One region of the Xanthobacter lutulentifluminis genome, then DNA from elsewhere that is predicted to be linked to it. Evidence: predicted binding sites of a transcription regulator. Region 1 holds the regulator's gene; the other holds the start of a gene.

Region 1 (3,280 bases):
CGCGGTGCGCCCGGAAGTGATCCTGCTCGACGAGCCCACCTCGGCGCTCGACCCGATCTCCACCTCGAAGATCGAGGATCTGATCGACGAGCTGAAGCAGGAATTCACCATCGTCATCGTGACGCACAACATGCAGCAGGCGGCGCGTTGCGCCGACATCACCGCGTTCTTCTATCTCGGCGAGCTGATCGAGGTGGCGCCGTCGGACGTGATCTTCACCAACCCGACCCAGATCAAGACGCGCGACTACATCACCGGCCGCTTCGGCTGACGAGCAGAAGGATGACTGAGATGCCGGAGCATACCGTAGCTTCCTTCGATCAGGAGCTGAAGGAAATCGGCCGCAAGGTCGTCGAGATGGGCGGGCAGGCCGAGCGCCTCGTCGCTGATGGCGTGACCTCGCTGATCCGCCGCGACGTGGCCCTCGCCCAGAAGGTCGTGCTGGTGGACGCCACCGTCGACCAGATGCAGCGCGAGATCGAGGATCGCGCCATCCTCGTCATCGCCAAGCGCCAGCCGGTCGCCAACGACCTGCGCGAGATCGTGGCCTCCATCCGGATCGCCAACGACCTCGAGCGCATCGGCGACCTCGCCAAGAACGTGGGCAAGCGCGTCATCGCCATCGAGGGCGAGTACCACCCCGCCAAGCTGGTCCGGGGCGTGGAGCACATCTCCGACCTGGTGCTGGAGCAGCTCAAGGAGGTGCTCGACGCCTACGCCGCCCGCAACGAGGCCAAGGCGGTGGAAGTGTGGGGCCGCGACGGCGCCATCGACACCATGTACACCTCCCTGTTCCGCGAGCTCCTCACCTATATGATGGAGGACCCGCGCAACATCTCGGTGTGCACGCACCTTCTGTTCTGCGCCAAGAACATCGAGCGTATCGGCGACCACGCGACCAACATCGCGGAGATCGTCTACTACATGGTGACCGGCCAGAACCTGCCGGAGAGCCGCCCCAAGGCGGACGCCTCCAGCGAGACCACCCTGGCCTTCCCGGGCCGTTCCGCCCAGGCCTGAGCCGGCAACGCCGGCGCGGGGGCATGCAGCACTCCTGAGCCGGAAACGTCGGCGCGGGGCAGGCAAAGCTCCCGAACCGGCAGCGCCGGTGCGGGTCCAGCACGAAGACGGTGATGCACAGTGCCGGCGCGTATTCTGATCGTGGAAGATGAAGAGCCGCTGACCCTCCTCCTCCGGTACAATCTGGAGTCGGAGGGCTATGGCGTGGAGAGCGTCGCCCGCGGCGACGAGGCGGAGACGCGCCTGCGCGAGACCGTGCCGGACCTCGTCATCCTCGACTGGATGCTGCCCGGCCTGTCCGGCATCGAGCTGTGCCGGCGGCTGCGCACCCGGCCGGAGACCGAGCGCCTGCCGGTGATCATGCTCACCGCCCGCGGCGAGGAGACCGAGCGCGTGCGCGGCCTCGCCACCGGCGCGGACGATTACGTGGTGAAGCCCTTCTCCGTCCCCGAGCTGCTCGCGCGGGTGCGGGCCCTGCTACGCCGCGCCAAGCCGGAGCATGTGGCGACCCTGCTGCGCGCCGGCGACATCGAGCTCGACCGCGAGACCCACCGGGTGCATCGCGCCGGGCGCGAGGTCCATCTCGGCCCCACCGAGTTCCGCCTGCTCGAATTCCTGATGCAGAGCCCCGGCCGCGTCTTCTCCCGCGAGCAGCTGCTCGACGGCGTGTGGGGCCAGGACGTCTATATCGACGAGCGCACGGTGGACGTGCACGTCGGCCGCCTGCGCAAGGCCATCAACCGCGGCCGCCAGTCGGACCCCATCCGCACCGTGCGCGGGGCCGGCTATTCGTTCAACGAGATGTTCGCCCGCGCCCACTGAGGGGCGCGCCGATGCCCGAGGTCGCAGCTGGAGGCGCCCTCGGGGGGCGCACCGGTCGTGGTCCGCGTGACCTCCGGTCCGCCGACGGCATCGAAGGCCCGGCGATCGTCGAAGCGGCGGCCGGTGCGCGGGTGGCATCGATGCCGCAGCCCGACGGCCTTAGCGGACGGCGGCAGCATCCTGCCACGCCCTGCACGTTCGCCCGGCCCGCGAACCCACCTAGCCCGAGCGCACGCCGATGAGGCCCAGCACCTGCCGCGCGGCGCGGTCGCCCGAGAGCCAGGCACCGCCCACGGTGCCCCAGAGCGTCTCGTGCGCATGCTCGCCGGCGAACACGAGCCGCCCGGCAACGGTCTCGATGAAGGCGCGCCGCATGTTGCCGTAGCCGGGAAGGGCGCAGGAGAAGGCGCCCATCGCCCACGGCTCCTTGGTCCAGCGCGTGGCGTGCACCTTGCCGACCTTGGCGGCGACATCGGCGCCGAATTCCTGCGTCAGCGCGCTCTTCAGGAAGGCCGCCGCAGCCTCCGGCGCGCCGTCGGCGAGACCGGTCGCCACATCGCCGCCCACCTCCAGCGTGTAGAGGTCGCTGCCGCCGATGCGGGCGCGCAGGGCATAGCCGCGCGGGCTGTCGGACTTGAAGAACACCGTATCGTCGCTGCCGAGCCCCACAGGGTTGCGTGGCAGACGGAAGGCGATGTGGTCGTAGGCGCCGAGCGTGATCTTCTCCACCGCCGTGCGGTAGCGCGGCTGCAGCGCCGGCTGGATGCGCAGCTTGCCGGAGGCGATGATCGAGGGGGGCACGGCGACGATGACCGTGCGGCCGAGCAGCGTTCCCTTGCTGGTCTGCACCGCCACCAGCCGCGCGCCGAGATCGACGCTGCGGGCGGCGGTCTCCAGCCGCACGGTGAGCGGGCGGGCGAGCTGGGCCACCAGCGTGCCGATGCCCTGCCGGCAGACGTCCTCGCCCTCGCGCTCCTCGGCGCGGGAGACGTCCACGGTTGAGATCTGGTCCAGCTCCTTGGCCCGTTCGAACGGCCCCACCACGAAGCGGGCGCTGCCGGAGAAGGCGCCGAGGTCCGGCACGGCGCGGGAAGCCGGCATGTCGCGCCCGGCATCGCCGGCGGCGACGATGGCCCGCTCGGCGCGACGCACGGTGGCGACGAACTCCTCGTAGTCGGCATCGCGCGCCTCGCGGCCGTGGACATAGAGCCGGCCGCCCTCCGGCGCCGCGGTGATGTCCAGCCCCTCGGCGCGGCCATAGGCCGACATGGGGCGCGCCGCCGGCAGGTTCAGCCGGGCCGAACCCAGATCGAAAGGCACGCCGAAGATGGCGGTATCGGTGACGGTGCGGCCGCCGACGCGGTTCGCGGCCTCGATCAGCGCATAGGTGCGCCCGGCCTCGGCAATGCGGCGCGCCGCCGAGATTCCGGCCGCCCCG
Region 2 (3,280 bases), 1.4 Mb from region 1:
TGTGCTGTGGGCGCCCGTGGCGAGTGGCTGAGGGGCCGGCGCGCGAGCGCGGCCGGCCGCGCGGTCAGCTGATCTCGAACAGGGTCGAGAAACCAGAGATGTCGAACACCTCGCGGATCTGCGGCTGCAGCGAGGACAGGGCCAGCTTGCGCTTGGCCGAGCGCATGGCCTTGCCGGCCACCAGCAGCGCGCGCAGGCCCGAGGAGGACACATAGTCCACGCCGGCGAGGTTCACGACGATGCCGCCGTCGGTGGTGGAGACCACTTCCATCAGGCTGGCCTCGAACGGCTTCGCATTGGGCGTATCGAGGCGCCCCGCGACTTTCAGCACCACGTCGGACCCGAGCTGCTCACGTTCGATGTGCATCGGCCTCTACTCGCTTGAGCGCCGCACCCTCCGGCGCGGCGCCCTCCCGATTAGCCTCATTCTCCTGCGCGCGCAACGCCACGGCGGTGCGGCGTACCAGCCAGACGCCGCGCTCGAACAGGCTGGTGGCGAGCAGCAGCTGGCGCGCGTCCGTGCCCGTGCCGAGCGCCGAGGCGCCGAGCTGGCGGCGGATGCGGCTGAGCAGCTCGCTGCGGTCCCCGGCCAGGGTGACGATGAGGTCGAGGTCGGTCGCGTCGCCCTCGGTGGCGTCGGCCAGCGAGAGGATGATGGTGCGCAGCGATTCGGACAGGTTGAAGCCGAGCGGCGGCAGGTCCTCGAAGCCCTCCACCACCTCGGTGAAGCCGTGCAGCGTGTCCTGCAGGGTCCGCACCGTCTCCACCAGCGCCTGGAGGTGGAGCGCGATCTGGAGGCTCTGCCGGGGCATGCCGCGGCTGATCAGGTCGGCGAGGAACTGGTCGATGGCCACCACGATGGCGGTGGCGCCGCGCCACAGGGCTAGCCGCTCGGCCGGGCCGCTGGCGTCCTGCTGGTCGAGGTCGGGCAGGAGGTTCGGCATCAGCTTGACGAGCCGCATGGTCTCCTGCTCGGCGAGGTCGAGGCCGGTGGCGGAATCCTCGAGCGCCCGATGGTGGATGAAGCGCGGGCGGGAGGCGCTGTCCTCCACGGTCGGCGGGCTGAAGCGGGCGGCGATGCCTTCGGTGAGGCTGCGCGCGAACGACACCGGCACCGCGCCGGCGAGCTGGAGCGCCAGGAACAGGATGGAGAGGGAGGCGGAGGCCTGGTGTCCGCCCAGCTGGTCCAGCGCGTCGAGCGGATCGAGGCCGGCCAGATAGGCGCCTCCCAGCAGCGCGCCGACCAGCACGCAGCCCACGCCTTTCACCAGCACATGCACATAACAAAGCTGGCGCCCGGTGCCCTCCAGCCCGCCCGCCGCCGCCAGCGCCGACACGCCGGAGCCCAGATTGGCGCCCATCACCACGAACACCGCGTCGCCGAGGCCCAGCACCTGCGCGTGCATCAGTGCCACCACCAGGATGGTGGGGGTGGACGACGACTGGCTGATGGCCGCGGCGATGAAGCCGAGGGTGAAGCCGAGCCACACCGGCAGCCCGTCCCCCAGCACCGCCGCGAGGGTGGAGACGTCGAGCGCGCGCGGCCCGTGCTTGATGAGGTCGAGCCCCAGCAGCGCCAGCGCGAGGCCCAGCGCCACGCCCATCCATTCCTTCATGGCCGGGCGGCGATCCAGCCGGAACTGGAAGCCGAAGCCCACCAGCGCCACCAGGTAGAGCACCAGCAGGCGGAAATCGATGGCGGCCACGAACACCAGCGCCGCCGTGCCCACATTGCCGCCGGCGACGATGGGGATGGCGTCGCGGGTGGTGAGCACGCCGCCGCGCACGAGGTTGCCGCTGACGATGGCCACCGCGTTGGAGGACTGGGTGGCCGCGCCCGCGAGCGTGCCGCACAGCAGCCCCACCAGCGGGGAGCGCGTGGCGGTGCGCAGCAGGTTCCGCACCCGCCGGCCGGTGGCCTGCTGCAGGTGCGTGGACATCAGCTTGAGGCCGACGAACAGCAGTCCGAGCCCGGCGAGGATTTCCGCAATGATGGCCATGGCAGCGCTGCTGCGTCCTCCGCCGGCAATGTTCAGGGATTGCCGCAGACTAGCGCCCGATTATTGCAGTTCGACGACAGTTACCTCCGCCGCCGTCTCCCGCCCCCTCCCCTGACACCGCCAGCCCCTGAGGCCGCCCCTACTCCGGCCGGGCGACCACCAGCGTCAGCTGGTTCTCGTCGCCGACGCGGTCGTAGGCCAGCGTTTCGAGGAAATGGCGCATGAGCTGGACGCCATGGCCGCCGATGCGCGCGTCCTCGATGGAATCGGGCACCTCGGGCTCGGCGATGGAGGTGGGGTCGAACGGCACGCCGTTGTCCACCAGCCGCACGGCGATGCGGCCCTCCGGCAGGCGGTAGCATTCGATGCGGATGCGCGGCGTCGCGACGTTGCCGGCGAAGCCGTAGGAGACCACGTTGGTCAGCGCCTCCTCAAGGCTCAGCTCGAGGGCGAAGCGGGTGGCCTCGGGCCAGCCCTCCTCTTCCGCGAGGGTGCCGAGCCAGCCGGTGGCGTTGGTGATGTCGTCGATGCGCGCATCGACGTCGAGGGTGGAGATGAGCGTCCCGCCCGGAGGTAGCGCCATGAGCGGTCCGCCGTCAGGTGCCGCTCGCCACGCCCGCGGCCGCGAAGGCCTGGTCGCGCGTGGCGTCGATGGCGACGAGCTGGTCCACCCCGGTGGCCGTGAGCACCTTGCCCACCTGCGGATCGCACCCGAACAGGCGCATGGCGCCGCCCTTGCGCTTCAGCCCCTTGGCCCCGGCCAGAAGGAGGCGGATGCCGATGGAGGCCATGAACGGGGTGTGCGAGAGATCCACCAGCAGCACCTGCGCCGCCTCGCACGCCGCCTTGAACTGCGGTTCCACCTGGGCGGCGCCGGCAATGTCGAGCCGCCCGTCGAGGCTGACCAGGACGACGCCCGGGCCGAGCGCCTTGCTGTCGATCTTCATGCGCGATGCCTCTTGCGAAACGGACGGTGCTCGGCCTCGGGGCGGTCGCCCGTGTCAGGGTGACCCTCGGGTCGCGACATCTTAGTGAAGTCCGCGCCGGGCGGAAATCGCTCGCTCAGGCCGCCCGCGGCGGGGCGTAGAGGACGCCGGCGGCGCCGCTCTCCAGCCGCCCGCGCGCAAAGCCGCGCAACCCCTGCGCGAACAGCTCGCGCTGGCGGTCGGTGTCGAGCGGGTCCACGAGGATGGCCGTCTCCGGATCGTAGTGCGTGCCGTCGCGCACCATCACGTAGCGGGCGTAGCCGCCGAAAAAGAGCTGGATGTCGCGGATGGGGA

Evidence for each region. The regulator PhoB, encoded in region 1, activates phosphate uptake and scavenging genes when phosphate is short. The targets are predictions, from matches to a motif close to TGTCATNNANCTGTCAT.
Region 2: a site for PhoB is predicted at 2,063-2,079, ahead of V5F49_RS13510 (Na/Pi symporter). Genes of this name have one in related genera too.

The regions. Positions count from the first base shown of each region.
Region 1 is NZ_CM195525.1:1,610,853-1,614,132, reverse strand. It holds gene pstB (phosphate ABC transporter ATP-binding protein PstB) at 1-271, shown strand, start outside; gene phoU (phosphate signaling complex protein PhoU) at 292-1,020, shown strand; gene phoB (phosphate regulon transcriptional regulator PhoB) at 1,141-1,842, shown strand; gene V5F49_RS07265 (flavin monoamine oxidase family protein) at 2,062-3,280, opposite strand, start outside.
Region 2 is NZ_CM195525.1:2,963,436-2,966,715, reverse strand. It holds gene epmA (EF-P lysine aminoacylase EpmA) at 1-31, shown strand, start outside; gene V5F49_RS13515 (STAS domain-containing protein) at 65-367, opposite strand; gene V5F49_RS13510 (Na/Pi symporter) at 351-2,000, opposite strand; gene V5F49_RS13505 (ATP-binding protein) at 2,140-2,583, opposite strand; gene V5F49_RS13500 (STAS domain-containing protein) at 2,597-2,947, opposite strand; gene V5F49_RS13495 (GNAT family N-acetyltransferase) at 3,063-3,280, opposite strand, start outside.